Regions from separate parts of the Metabacillus sp. RB-C-LZQ-3-1 genome, predicted to be linked through region 1. Evidence: riboswitches for the same ligand, from Rfam matches in the RefSeq annotation. Region 1 holds a riboswitch; the other holds the start of a gene.
The links. Region 1 has a riboswitch for S-adenosylmethionine ahead of AC4GZ8_RS24190 (methionine biosynthesis PLP-dependent protein). Riboswitches for the same ligand answer to the same signal wherever they lie in the genome.
Positions count from the first base shown of each region.

Region 2: another riboswitch for S-adenosylmethionine. It lies ahead of AC4GZ8_RS02115 (5-methyltetrahydropteroyltriglutamate--homocysteine S-methyltransferase); the one in region 1 lies ahead of AC4GZ8_RS24190 (methionine biosynthesis PLP-dependent protein).

Region 1 is NZ_JBZFLI010000027.1:14,262-24,045, reverse strand. It holds gene AC4GZ8_RS24220 (YetF domain-containing protein) at 1-602, opposite strand, end outside; gene AC4GZ8_RS24215 (DUF3231 family protein) at 757-1,770, shown strand; gene AC4GZ8_RS24210 (GNAT family N-acetyltransferase) at 1,922-2,374, opposite strand; gene AC4GZ8_RS24205 (YjcG family protein) at 2,375-2,893, opposite strand; gene AC4GZ8_RS24200 (alpha/beta hydrolase) at 2,978-3,703, opposite strand; gene AC4GZ8_RS24195 (YbyB family protein) at 3,886-4,164, shown strand; SAM riboswitch class I at 4,333-4,470, shown strand; gene AC4GZ8_RS24190 (methionine biosynthesis PLP-dependent protein) at 4,825-5,949, shown strand; gene metC (cystathionine beta-lyase) at 5,936-7,123, shown strand; gene AC4GZ8_RS24180 (TAXI family TRAP transporter solute-binding subunit) at 7,401-8,411, shown strand; tRNA gene AC4GZ8_RS24175 (tRNA-Val) at 8,618-8,689, shown strand; gene AC4GZ8_RS24170 (GntR family transcriptional regulator) at 9,254-9,784, shown strand, end outside.
Region 2 is NZ_JBZFLI010000001.1:374,768-384,551, reverse strand. It holds gene AC4GZ8_RS02125 (TetR/AcrR family transcriptional regulator) at 1-185, shown strand, start outside; gene AC4GZ8_RS02120 (BH0509 family protein) at 478-624, shown strand; gene AC4GZ8_RS02115 (5-methyltetrahydropteroyltriglutamate--homocysteine S-methyltransferase) at 708-1,811, opposite strand; SAM riboswitch class I at 2,028-2,129, opposite strand; partial or broken gene AC4GZ8_RS02110 (helix-turn-helix domain-containing protein) at 2,261-2,620, shown strand; gene gnd (phosphogluconate dehydrogenase (NAD(+)-dependent, decarboxylating)) at 2,675-3,571, opposite strand; gene AC4GZ8_RS02100 (sulfite exporter TauE/SafE family protein) at 3,743-4,555, opposite strand; gene AC4GZ8_RS02095 (hypothetical protein) at 4,570-4,851, opposite strand; gene AC4GZ8_RS02090 (cupin domain-containing protein) at 5,007-5,573, opposite strand; gene AC4GZ8_RS02085 (flavin-containing monooxygenase) at 5,667-6,707, opposite strand; gene AC4GZ8_RS02080 (hypothetical protein) at 6,949-7,479, opposite strand; gene AC4GZ8_RS02075 (biofilm-forming protein) at 7,690-7,803, shown strand; gene AC4GZ8_RS02070 (LLM class flavin-dependent oxidoreductase) at 7,860-8,918, opposite strand; gene AC4GZ8_RS02065 (SRPBCC family protein) at 9,075-9,509, opposite strand; gene AC4GZ8_RS02060 (SRPBCC domain-containing protein) at 9,535-9,784, opposite strand, start outside.

The sequences.
Region 1 (9,784 bases):
TTCTGTTGCTTTAATTGCTCATTAAGCCATGTGTAGTTGAAACCGGCTTCTATTAAGTTTTCTTTTAATACTTTGCCATCACTAATGAGTGTGATCGGAATATACACTTTTTCTTGATTAACTTGAAGATCTGATTTTGTAGGGTTTTCATATTCTGCTTTTTTTAGAACGCTAACTGTACCATCCGTTTCCAGAACAGCATACTCAAGCTCACGAATAGAAAAAACACCCTTTGATCGGATTAAATGTTGCAACTGATTAATGTCGAGCTTACACTTTTTTAAATTTTCTTTTAATATTTGGCCATCTCTTATAATAATAGTTGGACTTCCTTCAAGAAAGCCTCTAGTTTTGCTGAATTTTTGTGTAATCATTTCTAATGTAAAAATTAAAATTCCCCAAACCACAACAGCATAAATAATTTCACCTATGCCAATTTGATCATCAAAAACTGCATTCCCAACTAATTCTCCTAAAACAAGAGCCGAGATAAAGTCAAAGGTAGTGATTTGTGTGATTTGTGTTTTGCCTAATATTCTTGTGATGGCAAAAAGAGCAATAAACCCAAAGCACAGTTCAATTGTTATTTGTCCAAAATGCATGTCCAATCCCTCCGTCACACAAGTCCATATATAGTATCTTTAGCGACATCATGTTTTTTATACAATGAGAATTAGGAGAGAGATTAATGTAATAAAAAAGGAAAGTTAGTAAAGAATAATTAAAAAATCTTCATCTAATGAAGGGGGGATATAAGTGTCGGCAGGCTATAATACACTGACCTCAACTGAGATCACAGCTCTTTGGACGACCTATTTGAACGAGAGTATGGTGAAGTCCATGTTAACACATATGCTCTCAAACCTGGACGATCAAGAAATAAAAGCAGAAGTCCAGCAATCCTATCAAATGGCCCAAAATAACATCAATTTTTTAGTTGAATTTTTTCAGCAGCAAGGTTTTGCGAAACCAATAGGATTTTCGGATGAAGATGTTTATACAAATGCACCTAAATTATACTCTGACACCTTTACATTAATTTATGTAAATCACATGTCAAAGGTCGCTATGCTTGGATATTCAGGATTTTTAGCCATGTGTTTCCGAGAAGATATTAGACTTTTCTTTACAAAATGTTTGCAAGGAGCGGCAAATTTATATAATTCTACCTTAGAAATGGCAATGTCTAAAGGCTTTTTTGTGCAAGCACCATACATAGAAGTACCTGAGGACAATGATTTTGTGGATTCAAAAAAATATCTTCGGGGATTAAATCCTTTTTCGGAAAAAAGACCATTAAATGCTGTTGAAATTTCTCATCTTTATATGAATATTCAAACCAATTCAATTGGCAATAAATTATGTCTGAGCTTTGGACAGACATCTCAAAACAAGGAAATCCAACAATATATGTTAAAAGGAAGCGAAATTTCAAAAAAACATGTAAAGATCTTTACAGACAAATTATCAGAAAGTGATATAATCGCTCCTGGTTCTCCTGACGTTTGTGTAACTGAGTCAACATCACAAACATACTCAGATAAATTTATGATGTTTCAAATATCGTTACTTAGTGCTGCGGGTATAGGAAACTATTCTGCGGCAGCCGGGGCAAGCCAACGAGCAGATTTAGCGGTTGATTATGAGCGGTTATCGATAGAAATTGCTGAATATGCAAAAAGCGGGGCGGATATCATGATTAAACATAATTGGCTTGAGCAGCCGCCGGGATTAAAGGATCGAAAAAAACTTGTAACGAAGAAAAGCTAACCATAGATAGGTTAGCTTTTTTCTACATTGTAAATTATAAATTTCTTGAATTATGGATAACACTTCGACATCCAGCTCCAGCGCCTAGCCCCTCGAGGTCATAAGCCAATTTAGAATTGAAGGCAAAGAACGCCTTCTATTCTAAATCGTCTTATTGCCCGAGGCTGTTTAAGGCGCTTGCGCTTTCCTTAATCATCGTAACATGTGGGATACCTGCATCCATAAATTCGTCTGACACAACCTCATAGCCTAATTTTTCATAGAAGGGAATCGCGTGTGTTTGTGCATTTAGCTTTAGCCTGCTAACACCTTGTTGAGTTGCAAGTTCCTCTAGTTTTTCAACAATTATTCGACCTGCACCATTTTTACGGCTTGTTGATAGAACACAAATTCTTTCAAGCTTTCCAATGCCATCGACGATACGAACGCGTCCGGCACCAACAGGGTTCTGTCTGTCATCATATAAAACAACATGTTCAGCTTCATTCTCAAATTGATCGATTTCTTCTTCTGCAGGTACTTGCTGTTCATCTACAAAAACAGTATTTCTAACAAAAAATGCATCTTCTAGTTGTTCTTTTGTTGTCACGTGTTGTATGTTCAATTATTCGTTTTCCTTTCCTAATAAAAATGTTTCATGGACAGTCCAGGAGCCGTTTTCTAATTGATATAATAGGTGAAAACGATCAATAACTTCTTCATGATGAATATCAAGCATTTTGAGACTGCCTAGAACATCAGAATGCTCATCATCTGATAAGTTTTGTCCGATTGTAATATGTGGTACAAATGCATATTCTGGTTGACCAGCCAGTGATCCTGTATGTAATTTTTCATGAAGGGATTTTAGCTCGTCAGTTGGTTCCACCTTAAAATAAATAACATTATTCACTGGTGAAAATGAGCTTACCTTTTTAATCGATATGTGCAATGGTTTTGTTGCTTCTGCAATCTCGCGTAACTCTTTGGCAACGACTTCTATTTCATTGTCTTCTGCCTCAAATGGTGTTTTTAATGTTAAATGCGGCGGTACTAATGCATAGTGAGTGTCATATCTTTTGCGATAGGAATTAGCTAAGTCTTGTAGCTTTTTTGATGGAAAAAGGGCAATTCCGTATTTCATGTCATTCCCTCCAAACGAATCATTTTAATGTTAGTATAACAAATTTTTAAAAATAAACATATGTACGTAGCGTTCTTCCTGAAATTACTCAAATATGTGTTTGAAAATGGGCGTCAATGAAGGCTGCCAATACTTCCACGTATGATCGCCATCAAATTCTTCATATGTATAAGAGAATCCTTTCTTCTCTATTACCTTTGCAAGCTTGCGGTTAGGTGTGACAAAATCAACGATCTCTCCATCAGTCGTTTTTACGGCTGTTTCTTTTTTACCTATTTGATGATAGATAATAGGGCGTGTAGTTGAAGTGAAATTTTCTGCGATGTCAATTACGTCATCATTTACATACGGTGATTGCAAAACAAGCTTACCAAAGATATTTGGATATGTTAACCCTGTAAGCAACGATACTGTTGCTCCTAAAGAATCGCCGATAAGAGCACGGCCATAGCCGATTTGGTAGGTTGGAAATTCTTGATCCAGATATGGAACTAACTCATGGGCGAGAAACCGTATGTATTGTTTAACCTTTACACCATTTGGATGATATTTATCTCTTCGATCATCTACATTGTTGTATGGTATTCCAACAACAATAACATCCTCAATTTCTTCTTCTTTCATGAGTGCTTCAATTTGTCTGCCAACACGGCCCAACTTAAAATAATCTTGGCCGTCTTGTGCGATTAATAAACTATACTTGTACAAAGGAGAAAAGTTTTCAGGAAGATAAATAAGTAATGTCATTTCTTCCTCTAGCGAAGCTGAATAAAAGGAACGTTCCTTTATGATACCTGTTTGTTTACTCATAATTCTCCTCCTTGATGATACTCTTTAACATATTTGTTTGAAACCCCTTACTATTTTAACACGATGACAGGGATTCATCCTTAAAAATGCATGTAGAAGCAGGGGGAAAAAGGTTTAAAAAATTGGGACAAGGGAATGTATCTAGTAAACCTATTAAATAAAAAGTGGGAGGAGAATCACAAATGAACAAACAAACCTTTTTAAAAAGGAAAGTGGTTTTATCCGGTGTTGCACTATCAACAATAGGTGTTACTTCATATTTATTGAAGGATAAAAAGAGAAAAGAAAAGATGAACTATGGAATACAACGAATAAAAAATAAAGCGAAAATACTTTTGTCTAGAAAAAAAGCGGTCGTAGAAAAAGCTGGCCATCCAGATCCATATGATATAGAAGATAATACAATGGTTGCGGAAGGTTCTATGTATTCTGTGAATTATTTTGATGAGAAAACGAAGTAGAGAAAAAGCCGACAATATGTCGGTTTTTTTTCGTGTATCAATTAAAGTTATACTTATTTTACAATTAAAATTGATTAAACAAGTCAAACTATTACAATAATTATATTGCATTCTATACTTGAATCATGTAAAGTAGTAAAAAAAAGTAAACCTAAAAATTTCATATATTTCTTATCAAGAGAGGCAGAGGGACTGGCCCTATGAAGCCTCAGCAACCGGTTCAAAACGAATGAAGATCAGGTAATTGATATTTTCTTTCATAGAAGATACCTAAAGTTGGTTTTTAAAAGCACCGACAGATGATGGAAAATGAAGCGAACAAAGCGGTTTTGTTTGTTCGAAGCATTTTCCATCATCTGTCGCTGGCTTGCATCGCAAGCCGCAAGCACTTGAGTGCTTTTAAAAAGCCCATATACAATTTATGTAGCTTCTAGTGAATAAGTAAATATTAAGTTAACAAATTCCTATTTAAGATCTTCCACGAGTGCCAAGGTGCTAAATCCAGCAAGCCACACCAGCTTTATGCTTGAGAGATAAGAAGAAGCGAACTTTAAATAACAGCAAAGTCTTCTTCTTAACGAGGAAGACTTTTTATTTTGCCTCAGAACGCTTTCTCTCATGTCCATAATCAATAATTCAAACTTTAGGAGTGACACAAACATGAGCAAACGAATCGAAACGAAATTAGCGCAAATTGGAAATCGAAGTGAAAAAGTAACAGGTACTGTTAATCCACCAGTTTATTTTTCAACAGCTTATCGCCATGCTGGGATTGGAGAATCGACAGGGTTTGACTATATACGTACAGGAAATCCGACTCGATTACTTGTAGAGCAAGCGATTGCTGATTTAGAGCATGGAGATCGAGGATTTGCTTTTAGTTCAGGTATGGCAGCAATTCAAACGATCATGGCTTTATTCCAAAGTGGCGACGAATTAATCGTATCCTCTGATTTATATGGGGGAACATACCGTTTGTTTGAAAGAGAGTGGAGAAAGTACGGATTATCTTTCCAGTATGATGATTTCACAAATCCTGCAGAAACGGAAAAACGGATTAATGATAAGACAAAAGCTCTATTCATTGAAACACCAACAAATCCATTAATGCAGGAAGCAGATATTAAGGAATTAGTAGCTATTGCCAAAAAACATGAAATTTTAGTCATTGTTGATAATACATTCTACACTCCAGTGCTTCAAACACCTATTTTAGATGGAGCGGATATTGTCATTCATAGTGCAACAAAATATTTAGGCGGACATAACGACGTTCTTGCTGGCTTAGTTGTGACAAAAGGTCAAGAATTAAGTGAAGAGTTCTTCCAGCATCAAAATGCAATCGGAGCGGTTTTATCACCATTTGATTCATGGTTATTAATGAGAGGAATGAAAACATTATCCCTTCGTATGAGACAGCATCAACAAAATGCCGGGCAGGTTGCACAGTTTTTAGAGGAGCATCCAGATGTCCTAGATGTTTTGTATCCGGGAAAAGGCGGCATGCTTTCATTCCGTTTACAAGATGAAACATGGGTAAATCCTTTCCTGAAAAACTTGAAAACTATTACGTTTGCAGAAAGCTTAGGTGGTATTGAAAGCTTCATTACGTATCCAGCTACTCAAACTCACATGGATATCCCGGAGGACATTCGAATTGCAAATGGTGTCTGTAACAGATTGTTGCGTTTTTCAGTAGGTGTTGAGCATGCTGAGGATATTATTGAGGACTTAACACAAGCATTTAAGGCAATGAAGGGAGCGGTAACAGTTGAGCAATCATGATTGGTCATTTCAAACAAAATTACTTCATAATGAATCGAAAGTGGATCGCAGCACAGGATCGGTAAGTGTGCCCATCCACCATTCCTCAACCTTTCATCAATTTAATATTGATGAATTTGGAAAGTATGATTATGCACGGTCAGGAAACCCAACGCGGGAAGCATTAGAGCAAGCTATTGCAGAGCTTGAAGGCGGATCAAGAGGCTTAGCGTTTTCTTCAGGAATGGCTGCTATTTCTACCGCATTCTTATTATTATCACAAGGTGATCACGTATTGGTGACAGAGGATGTGTATGGGGGAACATTTCGTATTATTACAGATGTTTTAACTCGTTTTGGTATTGAGCATACGTTTGTAGATATGACAGATCTTCATCAGGTTGCATCTGAGATCAGACCAAACACGAAGGTCATCTATATGGAAACACCTTCAAATCCATTGCTAAAGGTAACAGATATTCAAGGCATCGTGAATTTAGCAAAAGCAAATGATTGCTTAACCTTTTTGGATAACACGTTTTTAACACCAGAGCTTCAAAGACCATTGGAGCTAGGTGTAGATGTTGTGCTTCACAGTGCAACGAAATTTCTGGCAGGTCATAGTGATGTCCTAGCAGGTCTTGCTGTAGTTAAGGACCCGGAATTGGGAGATCGTTTATATAAGTTGCAAAATGCATTTGGAGCAGTACTTGGCGTACAGGATGCGTGGTTAGTCCTTAGAGGCTTAAAAACACTACATGTTCGCCTGCAGCAATCACAAGCATCAGCGTTGAAGATCGCCGAGTTTTTATCAGAGCATCCAAAAGTAGAAGAGGTGTACTACCCTGGATTAAGCTTCCATCCAGGGCATGATACACAGCGATATCAAGCAGACGGGCCAGGAGCAGTGTTATCATTTAAATTAGCAGATGGGGATGCTGTAAGGACTTTAGTTGAGAATGTTCAGCTCCCAGTTTTTGCGGTAAGCTTAGGTGCGGTTGAATCGATCCTTTCGTATCCAGCGAAAATGTCACATGCAGCAATGCCGCCAGCAGAACGGGAAAAACGAGGTATTTCTGATGGGTTGCTGAGGTTAAGTGTAGGATTAGAAAAAGTTGAAGATTTGATTAAGGATTTCGATGCAGCTCTGGAGAAGGTTCCGGCTGTAAAGAAAAGTGAAAATGTGAATGTTTAAAGGATAGAGCTGACTCTTTTAGGGTCAGTTCTATTTTGTATTTATATAATTAAAGAGGGAGGAGGTTTACCAAATAATAAGCTTGATATTCGTTACAAACTATAGAGTTCTTGTATTAGGAATAAGATACTACATCGAAATATTAGAGAGCTAGCTTTCCTTCAAAGTGGGATAAATAGGAAAAAGGATTGAGATTCATATGCATGTACAGCATCATTCCATCATATATAAAAGAGAGCTTGCGCTTTAACTCAATTTTATAAAAGGGGGAACAGAGATGAAAAAAACGCGCCATAGCTTGTTGTTTATCTTCGTCCTTTCGTTCATGATGGTCCTTGCTGCTTGTAGCAGCGGAACTGATTCTGGGAATGCAAATGGGGAAGAAGGCACGACAGAAACCGAAAGCAATTCAGGTGAAAAGCAAGATTTAAGCCTACTAACAGGAGGTACAGGTGGAACGTACTATCCTCTCGGGGGCCAAATTGGGAAAATCATCACAGACAACACAAATGCCAACATTACACCACAAACATCAGGTGCATCAGCTGAGAACATGGAAACCTTAAGGGCGGGTGAAGCAGAAATCGCCTTTTCACAAACAGATATTGCGGCATACGCAATTGATGGACTAGAAATGTTTGAAGGAAACGCCATTGACAATATTCAGGCAATCGGATCTTTGTATCCGGAAACAGTTCAGCTTGTCACAACGAAAGATAGCGGCATTACATCAGTTGAAGACTTAAAGGGCAAAGCTGTTTCAGTAGGAGCACCTGGATCCGGAGCTTATATTAATGCGATGCAAGTATTAGAGGTTCACGGTTTAACAGATAAAGATATCAAACCGCAAAATCTATCATTTGATGAATCAACTGATGGTATTCAAGCAGGCACAATTGATGCAGCATTTATTACAGCTGGAACTCCAACAGGAGCAGTAGAAGCATTATCAGCTCAAAATGATATCGTAATTGTCCCGCTAGAGGATGACAAAATCCAAGCGTTAATTGATCAGTATCCATACTATGCGAAAGATACCGTTGCGGCAGGAACATATAATATTGAAGCAGATGTAAATACAGTAGCAGTAAAAGCGATGTTAGTAGTTACTGACGACTTAGATGAGGAACTAGTTTATGAGATGACAAAATCCTTATTCGAAAACACAGATAAAATCACACATGCTAAGGGCGAATTTATCACACCTGAAACAGCTCTTGAAGGACTAGGAAACCTGGAACTACATCCAGGTGCAGCTAAGTATTTTGAAGAAAAAGGCATTCAATAGAAGCAAAAAGGTTTAAATTTGAAAAGGAATGATGAGAATCGTGTCAAAATGGAAGAGGTTTGTCATATCGCCACTCCCATTTTGACATGATTCAAATATTTTCTGGGAAATAAGTCGAACAGTGATAGAGAAGAGGTATTGACTTAAAGTGATTAACTGAATATAATAGAATATGTAGCTTTAAGTGTTACATAAAATCAAATATTGATCCGATAGTTCAGTGGGAGAACACTACCTTGACAGGGTAGGGGTCGGGGGTTCGAATCCCTCTCGGATCATCGAATTGAAAAGCTCCAAACCCTTGCTAGATAAGGGTTTGGAGCTTATTTTATTTTACTAAAATGTCCGTTAACGGATATTTTCGGCTCGTAGCCATTAAGGTATTTATCAATCGTCCTCCGATCAACTCCCATGTCCGAGCCAATTTACTCTAATTAATTTTCATTTTCAAGCTCTCCATTAACATTTTTAATTTAGCATTAGTACAATTTGTAGTGTATCTAAAAAGTGAAAACTGCCTCTATTTGTCGGAGGAGCTGTTATGCGTTTTTTGTAAACATGTTAAATAGAATATTCTCGAATTTTTGGAGATTTTCACTTTTTGTGTAGAATATTAAAAATATTCAAAATTCTCATTGGAATATTTGGGAAATCATTATATAATTCTTGGTGTACTAGTATTTTAACTATACTAGTGTGGTTCAAGAGTGATTTTTTCACGAGTGTTTGTAAGCGTTATCAATCATTTAAGAGTAATAAAGGGCGCATTACTAGCTATCAGCTGGTGTGGTAGTATACATACGCGCAAGTTATATGAATAGGTGGTCTATTGGAGGTGAAGCATGAATTTATTATCGGAAACAAAAATAAATAATAAAGGGTCTATCAGGGATCATGTTTATACGGCAATAAAGACCCAAATCTTAAAATTAGAACTCGAGCCTGGAAGAAAGATTTCTGAAAAGGAAATAAGTGAAATATTACAAGTAAGCAGAACACCAGTTAGGGAAGCATTTCAAAAGCTAGCGCAAGAAGGGTTATTGGAAATCTATCCTCAAAGAGGAACGTTTGTATCAAGGATTAATCTAGAACAGGTGGAAGAAGCTAGGTTTATGAGGGAAAACATTGAAAGAGGAATTGCTCGACTTGCTTGTGAACATTTTCCTGAGGATTATTTTATCCAATTAGAAACCAATATTGCCATGCAGAAATTATTCGATGCTAAGAAAAATTTTACTAGACTTTATGAATTAGACGATCAATTTCATCAAATCCTTTTTGACGGCTGTAAGAAAAGCAAAACATGGGTAGTTTTGCAGCAGATGAACACCCACTTTAAAAGATTAAGAACTTTGCGTACATCCTCAGGGATG
Region 2 (9,784 bases), on a different contig from region 1:
TGAAAAACTTTAAAACTGATAAACATATGAGTGACGATCTCTCTGAGTATTTAAGCACATTCATTATAAGCGGGAGCATTTATGCAACCAAGACATGGCTTAACAATGGAATGGATAAATCACCAAAGGAAATGGCTGAAATCATTAATGATCTTATTAAATATGGACTTTATGGGATGAAATGATTGTTTTATTAATTGGAGAGAATTTATCAAAATTCGCCTTGGTAAAAAGCCAAAGGCGATTTTTTATATGACCATAAAATCGCCATTATTTTTTACCGAAAGACAAGTTTTTTTAATATATCCACAGTTGTCTTTAACGATAAATAACAATTCTATATTAGTTTTCGAAAAATCATATCAAATTGATATTTGTTTTATCTCAATTTGAGATATATAATAAAATCAAGAAGTTAAAGAAAGCGTTTACAACAATAGATTTATTCTTGGTTTTCATACATAAGGAGGATTTAAAATGAGCAAAGTAGCCAGAGATTCAAAAGTGAAAAATTTATTAGACAAACAAAAATTCAGTGAAAAACAAATTTCAGAAATGTCAGATGCACAAATTGAATATTATCACTGGCTCTATTTTGAAGATTCTGTTTATGATTATATGTAAGTTCTAAATAGCTTTTAATATTACTATAAAATTGAATCATAATAAAGAAAGCGAACATCGAGTGGTGATGTTCGCTTTCTTTATTATCCCCAAATCTCTTTGGAAATATCTACGATATACTTTAACTTTTCCCATTGCTCTTCTTCTGTTAGGATATTTCCATGATGAGTAGAAGCAAAGCCACATTGTGGACTAATACATAATTGCTCTAATGGTACATATTTTGTTGCTTCTTCTACACGAGCTTTAATGTTTTCTTTATCCTCTAACTTACCATATTTCGATGTGAAAACACCAAGAACGACTTGAGGTCCTCCATTTGGGATGTGTTCTAAAGGCTTGAAATCTCCTGAACGATCATCATCATATTCTAAGAAAAATCCGTTTACCTTTTCCTTGGCAAATAATGTTGGAGCGATTTTAGCGTAGCTGCCTTCAAATGCCCAGGTTGAACGGTAATTACCACGGCAAAGATGAGTTGTGATAACGAGATCTTCTGGTTTATCTTCTAAAACTCCATTTACAACACGTAATGCTAAATCAATTAATTCTTCACGTGAATAGCCGCTATCATTGAATGGAATTTCAGGTGCATTCAGACCAGCAATGTACACATCGTCTAACTGTAAGTAACGACAGCCGGCATCATAAAATGCTTTAATTGCATCACGGTATGTTTGAATGACATCATTTGTGTAATCTTCAATGTCTGGATAAATGTCCAGATTACGGATACCGGCATTAAATAACTGATTTGGACTAGGAATTGTTTGTTTTGCAACTGCACGGTCCCCTACGATTTCTTTAAATTCAATAAACTCCTTAATATGTGGATGATCCGGGTTAAATGAAATTTTCCCAATAACACGAACATCGTATCTTTCCGTTTCTTCACCATTAAATTTAAATCCATGGCTTGGCACATAGCCCTCGACACCATATAGATGCTCTAAAAAGTCTGTATGCCAAAATCTGCGTCGAAACTCACCATCCGTAACTGCTTTTAATCCTACTTCGATTTGCTTGTCTACTACTTTTTTGATTTCCTCTGTTTCAATATCGTGTAATTGTTGAGCAGAAAGAATCCCCTCATGAAATTCCTTTCTTGCCCTATGAATTCTCTCTGGACGTAATAAACTTCCTACATGGTCTGCTCTAAATGGAGCTTTTACTAATGTTTTTGTCATAATAAATCTCTCTCCCTTAAAATATAGTTGAAATTAATACCTACAGCATAACCTTCTTATGTATATCGTTAACCTATCCATCTATGTAAACTAGGAAAAAAAGATAGATTAACACCCTATCGATTTAACTGTAGAGAATAACATCCCTCAAAAAAAATCAAAAACCCCTCTTCTAAAATAAGAAGAGGGGATCACCAACAACAATATACCTATCTCTTCTTATCTCTAGCAAAATGCTACTGGAATTGGCACAGTACCTTATAAAAGTCCGCTGCCGAGGCTTCAAAGGGCCAGTCCCTCCACCTCTCTTGATAAGAAATTATCAAACTATTAAGTTAATATAATCACTATACACCTTATAAAAGTAAATTGTCAAACATTTGAGGTTAATTTTTCCATACTAATATTTTTCCGTCCAACCACTTTTATAAATCATCAACCATTTATTAGGAAGCGAAACCTCTCGTATCAGAGACATTATTAACCATATCATGAATAACTTTGACCGCTCTCTTCGAATTGAGGAACTTGCCGAATTAGCAAATATGAGTGTTTCTTCGTTACATAGGCACTTTAAAGAGATCACTGCTATGAGACCGATTCAATTCCAATAGCAACTAAGACTACAGGAAGCAAGACGCCTATTATTATCCGAGTCAAAAGATGCTGCTGATGTCGCATTTCGAGTAGGTTACGAAAGTCCATCACAGTTCAGCCGTGAATATTCCCGTATGTTCGGCCTCCCGCCAAGAGAAGATATAAAACGTATAAGGGAGAAGTATGACCATAGGGTAAATGCAAAGTATTAAAAAAAGGTATACCATTACGTTGGTATACCGGGATTTGAATGTTTCTCATTTTTATTACTTCTTTTTTTCCACTGCATGTCCGCCAAACTCATTCCTTAATGCTGCAACCACCTTACCAGTAAACGTATCTGCTTCCAGAGAGCGATATCTCATCATTAATGATAGTGCAATAACAGGTGTTGCTGTTTGAAGATCGAGGGCCTCCTCTACAGTCCATTTTCCTTCACCGGAAGAGTGCATAACCCCTTTTATTTCATCTAATTTAGCATCTTTCGAGAATGCATTTTCGGTTAGTTCCATTAACCATGATCGAATGACAGAGCCATTACTCCATACTCTTGCGACTTTCTCATAGTCATAATCAAATTGACTTTTTTCAAGGACCTCGAATCCTTCCCCAATCGCTGCCATCATACCGTATTCAATACCATTGTGAACCATTTTTAAGAAATGGCCGCTACCTGATTTTCCTGTATATAAATATCCTTTTTCAACTGCGGTGTCACGGAAGATTGGTTCAACAATTTCCCAGGCATCCTTGTCCCCGCCGATCATATAGTTTGCTCCATTTCGAGCGCCTTCCATTCCGCCTGACGTCCCACAATCCAGGTAGCTAACACCTACTTCTTTAAACTCATCATATCGACGCATTGACTCTTTATAATGGGAATTTCCCGCTTCAATGACGATATCCCCGCTTGAGAGCAGTGGTTTCAAGTCATTAATAACCTGATCAACAACATTATGTGGGACCATGAACCATACAATTCTAGGGCTATCAAGTGATTGTACTAGTTCTTCTAAATTAGATGTACCTTGAGCTCCATATTGTTTAATCTCATCAACGGCTTGTTCATTAATATCAAACGCAACAACTTCATGGCCGTGGTCAATTAAATTTTTACTAATATTTAAACCCATCTTACCTAAACCGATTAAACCTACCTTCACTTTTTTCCCTCCTACTAAAGCTTTAACTGAGGTTTTTCATTTTCATATGTAAATTATTATTTTATAGTCTGTCCGTTCTTAATAGTATTTATCTATTTTTGTGATGTTTTGTATTGATATTAAAAAATCCTTTAAGGATAAGCCCTAAAGGAATTTAAAAACTTACAATATTTATACCCCTTGAAAAATCAACCGGATCCCTACCACAACTAAAATCAATCTTAAGATCAAAATAATTGTTCCATCTTTGAGTCGACGATTGACATAAGCCCCAAGCTTAGCACCAATCCAAGCTCCTGGTGCCAATCCCAATACCCATGGCCACTCGACATTACCAAGTTGAATATGTGCAATCGAACCAATAATCGATGATAAAAACACCATAAACATTGAAGTAGCTACTGCAACTGAAGCTGGGAATCGGAAAAATAGCAGCATTGCTGGTACCATAAGGGAACCTCCTCCTATTCCAAATAAACCAGACAATATCCCAACAAAAAAAGCGATCACAACCGCTAAAATAGGGTGAAAATATAATGCATGATGGACATCATGTTCATCTTCAAAATTTTGTACAGAACCTAGTTGCTTTGATTTAGGCTCCAAATATTTTTGAATACTTAACAGAATAGAAATGAGGATGATAAATAGACCAAAGCATATGTAAAAAAGATTCAGTTCGATTGCTTTATTTACAAGAGCTCCTACATAAGCTCCAGGCCCACTGCCAATAAAAAAGATCAACCCTGCTTTAAAATAGACCGCTTTTTGCCTCATGTACGCAATTGTTGAAGAAAGACCTGTCACAATTAAAATGATAATGGAAGTTCCAACCGCAAACTGTGGTGTTATTGGAGGTAAAAGGCTTGTATAATTTCCGATATATAATAAAGCCGGAACAATGATAATTCCGCCGCCAAGTCCCACAAGGCTTCCAAGCATTCCTCCTAACAAACCAATAATACATAATAATAGCCACAGCATATGTAATCTCCTTTTTATGATTTCGTCTTTTTCCCTACGATATAACCCATATAAAAAATAAACAGTGTATACCCGATGATCAGTAAAATCGATGTTGGGATTGATTGGACAAAATGAATAAGTTCCATATATATTTTCATTATTTGTGGAAGCAATTGATCAATTGTCGATAAATAGTAAATATGGACAATGAGCAAACCAATGATGATAAAAGAGGCGGGCCGAAGAATTTGGATGAAGGTTATTTCTTTTTTACGTTTTTTATTTTTAGTTGCCTTATTTCTAACGACAGACACGATCCTGCACCTCTTTCTATCTTTCTATTGACTTTAGTATGAAGGAATTGTTATAGCTATGGCAAGATAAAAAACACTAATCCTTTTTACAAAAAGACACTAAAAAGAAAAAAGCGGTTCTTTATAAGAAGAAACGCAAGTGAGCACACTTTCTTTTATTCACAAAAACGATTATCAAATATCTGTCTGTTGTTTTCTTCGGCTAATGCCTCTTCTTTGGTAGCATGAACAGTACCAAATGGATGGTTAGGCGGAGCATAGATAGAGTAAAGTTTTAACGGAGAATTACCTGTATTTGTGAGATTATGCCATGTACCTGCAGGAATCATAATGGCCGAATCCTCATATACATTTCGTTTATAGTTTAAATTGTTTTTGCTTTTCCCCATCTGAACAAATCCCTGCCCTTGTTCAATACGTAAGAATTGGTCAACATTCGGATGGATTTCTAATCCAATATCCTCGCCAACATTGAGACTCATCAACGTAACCTGCAAATGTTTTCCTGTCCATAACGCTGTACGAAATGTATTATTTTGCTTTGTTGCTTTATTAATATTTACAACAAATGGTTTTGTTCCATAGTCTACTTTCGGCACTCTTCTATTCAATTTGTTTGTTTCCTTGATTCCATGATCATTCCAATACCCTCTATAGTTAACAAACGGTGAAGCAACATAATAAGGATAATGATTTGGATACACATAAGGAACAAAGTACATATTTTCTCAATCCCTTCATAGGTTCTAAAACTATCCTATGCAGTTGGAAAGGGAGTGTACTTTCAAATGATCATATCGTCATGTCACTACTAATTATGAATGGTTGTTTATTTTTCCAACAATATACTCTGCATCAGATCCAACCCCTTGTAGTAAGGCAGAGCCACGGCGATATTGCCATGATAGACCGATAAAATACAACCCCTTGGTGTTTGTGACACCTCGCTTATGGATGACATTTCCATCCTTATTCAATACACCATCTATTTTCAACCAAGGAAAAACCGCTTTAAAACCTGTAGCCCAGATAATATTGCGAACTTCCAGTGTTGTTAAGTCTTCAAAAACAACTTGGTGTTTGTTCCCATCAATTACACGTTTTTTAATCGTGATTTCCCCTTGTCTTATGGCCTCTTTTAATTCAAAACCAAATATAGGGTCACCTCTTTTTTGAATGAGTTTCCCAATCAAAGATTTGTTTGTTACTTTTAAGATTCCTATTTTATCAAACCACCAGAATATGCTTTTATTTCCAAGGATTAAAGGGAGAAAACTTAATTTTTTACTAACAGCTAAAAAGGTCTCTCTTTCCTTTGATAATTCAACTGCTATTTGTGTACCGCTATTTCCTCCTCCTACTACGAGGACATTTCCATTGCCCAATTGATTGGGATTTCTATAATCTGATGAGTGAAATTGGTTTATGCTTTTTGATAACTTTGCTGATAGTTTTGGGATCGTTGGTGTTTGAAATGGACCAGTTGCTACAACAAGATTTTTAGCGACATATTCATTTGTTTGTGTTCTTACTAAAAAATGTCTGTTCATTTTTGTTACGTTCACCACTTCAGTTTGAAATTGAATGGGTATATCATATGTTTCTGCATAATTTTTTAAGTAAGTTACGACTTCATCCTTTGTCGGAAAGCCTTGTGGTTCTCCGTCAAAATTTATACCAGGTAATGAACTATACATGCGAGGGGTAAATAAAACCAATGAATCGTACCTTTCTTTCCAACTCTCTCCTACTTCATCGCCCTTTTCTAAAATGATAAAGTGTTGATACGTTTTCTTTAGATAATATCCAACAGCAAGTCCAGCTTGGCCCGCTCCTATTATGATTGTATCGTACAGTTAAAACACCTCCTAAATATGAATATATGTCCATATAAACATTTTATTTTAAAAAATTGGAACTTACAACCATTTTAAGAGGAATGAACTCACTCTAATTTTGTCGAATTTTATCTAATCGTAAATAAATTTTGAAAATCGAAAATATATCGTCAAAATCATTAAATATTTTTTGAAAATTGTTAATAAGAAGCAAGAATCGAAAATAAGTGTGCGCGACGCTCATTTTTACCCGCTAATTTTAGGCATTTCTCTTAATTTTCGAAAACCCTGTCATCATAAAACATGTGAAAAAGGCAACTGTTGTTACAAACGCAGCAAAAAATAAGCCAATAAACCTCATAAATGTATCTTCACCAGGATAATGAGGCTCTAAAGTCATGATCATATAGACAAAAACTATAGTTACTAAAAAGTAAAAACTACTTCCCACAGCACCCAGTTTTAATCGATTTCTTTTCGTTCCATTCCAAGCTTTATTGATTACAATCCAGACATAGAGACTTGCAATTACAGCCAAAGCCATGATACCCAAGTGAATATATGGAATCATCAAATACATAAGCAAATACAATAGTGCAATTGTTAGAAAAAACAAACCTGCATTTATTCCAAATAAACTCAATCCTGCTAACCAATGATTTTGAAACCACTTTCCTTTTACTAATCTTTTTACAAGCGGATTTCTTTCACCAAAAACATTCCATATTTGATTTTTAAAGATCATCATTATGATGATGGCAATTATTCCGAAAAATAATAATGTTGTCATATTTTCTCCCCTCATTTTCCATATCAATTTTTTTCACTACCATCAGTTTAAGTTAATATTTATTGTTTTTCAATAAATTTTAACTGACTTACAACAAAAAATCCTTTTGTAATTTATTTTCTATAACCGTATAATCTTTTCAAAAATTACCATAATAATGAAAGCAAACATGAATTTTATTTCGATACTTTGAAAGGTGGTGTCTCCTAAGTGAAAAAAGGAATTCAAAATTCAAGTATTGAGCAACAAAGAAATGATCATGAAACAGAATCAGCTTTTAAAGCTGAAAATGAAAAACAAAAAAATAAAGGAACTAGAAAATAAATAATCGTTCTACATAAAAAAGCACTTCGTTACGAAGTGCTTTTTTGCTAGGATTGTTATTTCTCTCCACCTTGAGCTTCCCACTGGGCGATTTCTTCACGAACTCTTGGTGCTACTTCTTTTCCTAATAACTCAATTGCTCCCATCACATCATCATGTGGCATTGATCCTACAGGTACATGGAGCATAAACCGAGTTATGCCTACGTTCTTGCGAAGGTGGATAATTTTCTCTGCAACTGTGTCAGGGTCTCCTACATATAGTGCACCTTCTAGGCTTCTTGCAGCATCAAAGCTTGCTCTGTCATAGTGACCCCACCCGCGTTCTCTTCCTAGTTTATTCATCACTTGTTGTGTGGAAGGGAAAAATTTATCCGCTGCCACTTCAGTTGTTTCTGCAATAAAGCCGTGTGAGTGGGATGCAACAGATAGTTTTGAGATGTCATGGCCTGCATGTGCGACAGCCTTTTTATATAATTGAACTAGCGGCTCAAATTGAAGGGGACTTCCTCCAATAATTGCCAACACTAATGGCAAGCCAAGGATTCCGGCACGAACTACTGATTCAGAGTTTCCTCCGCTTCCAATCCATACTGGAAGCGGATCTTGAACGGGTCTAGGATACACTCCCCTGTTCTGAATTGCTGGCCTGTGACCACCTCTCCAAGTTACTTTCTCAGAATCTCTGATTTTTAAAAGAAGTTCGAGCTTTTCTTCAAATAATTCATTATAGTCTTTTAAGTCATAGCCAAACAATGGGAATGATTCAATAAATGAGCCGCGCCCTGCCATAATTTCAGCCCGACCGTTGGAAATTCCGTCGAGTGTTGCAAAGTCTTGAAATACTCTAACAGGATCTGCTGAGGAAAGAACTGTTACAGCACTTGTTAATCGAATGTTTTTCGTTTGCGGGGCAGCCGCCGCTAAGATGATCGCAGGATTTGATGCTGCAAAATCTTCCCGATGATGCTCACCGACACCAAAAACATCTAATCCTACTTGGTCAGCTAAAATGATTTCCTCAACAACTTCCCGAATTCGTTGCGCATGACTTATAACTTTACCGGTTTTTACATCCGGTGTTGTTTCAACAAATGTACTAATGCCGATCTCCATACGTTTTCCTCCTTACACTAATAGTTACTATGTATATCAATTAGGTATTTATGACTACATGATAACACTTACTTCATTCTATTATTTTTTCTAAATTCTTTGTAGTAAAATGACTCATAGGAACATCCCTAAAGAAATGGATGTTCCTATGAGTCGCTATGTTTCAAGAATTTCTTTTATTTTCTTTAAGTCTTTATTATTTGCTTTTTTCATCATCATTGACATAAAAGGAGTAAAAAGCTTAGAAAAACCACTAGGAATTCCTTTATTCCGTAAGATCATCCTCGTCCGATTTTTGTCTAATTCTTCCCATGTATACGTGGTTTCCATTGGAAATGGCCCAGTTGCTGTTTTCATCACTAATTTTTTTCCTGGTTCGTACTCCACAATTTCGTACACATACGCTAGTTCTCTTCCTAGAAAGTTCGCTTTAAAGGCAATTTGACTTCCAATTGTAAGAGGTTTTGGTGTTTTCCACTCTGCAGAATGAATATTCACATACCATTTTGGTGCATGAGCTGGATTTGCGGCATAGTTTGAAACAACATCAATAGGTTGATTGATTTCTATATCTGTTACTACATCTACCATCTTGAATTCCTCCGGCTTATGTCTATTATTTTTTTTCTACGTAATTTTTCAATAATGTTCCAAGGAGATATTCCCAACCATTCTTATGGTCTTCCTCCCAATTTTCACGGATGACTCCTGATGCAGTATGTGAAAGCTGAAGTAGTGTTCCTCCATCTTTTTCAAGTAGTCTATAGGTATATGCACTGTTTACGGCTCCTTGCATTCCTAAATGACCTTGTACACGTATTTCCTCTGGCGCATTTACAAAGTAAACTGTCCCCCAAACTGCACCA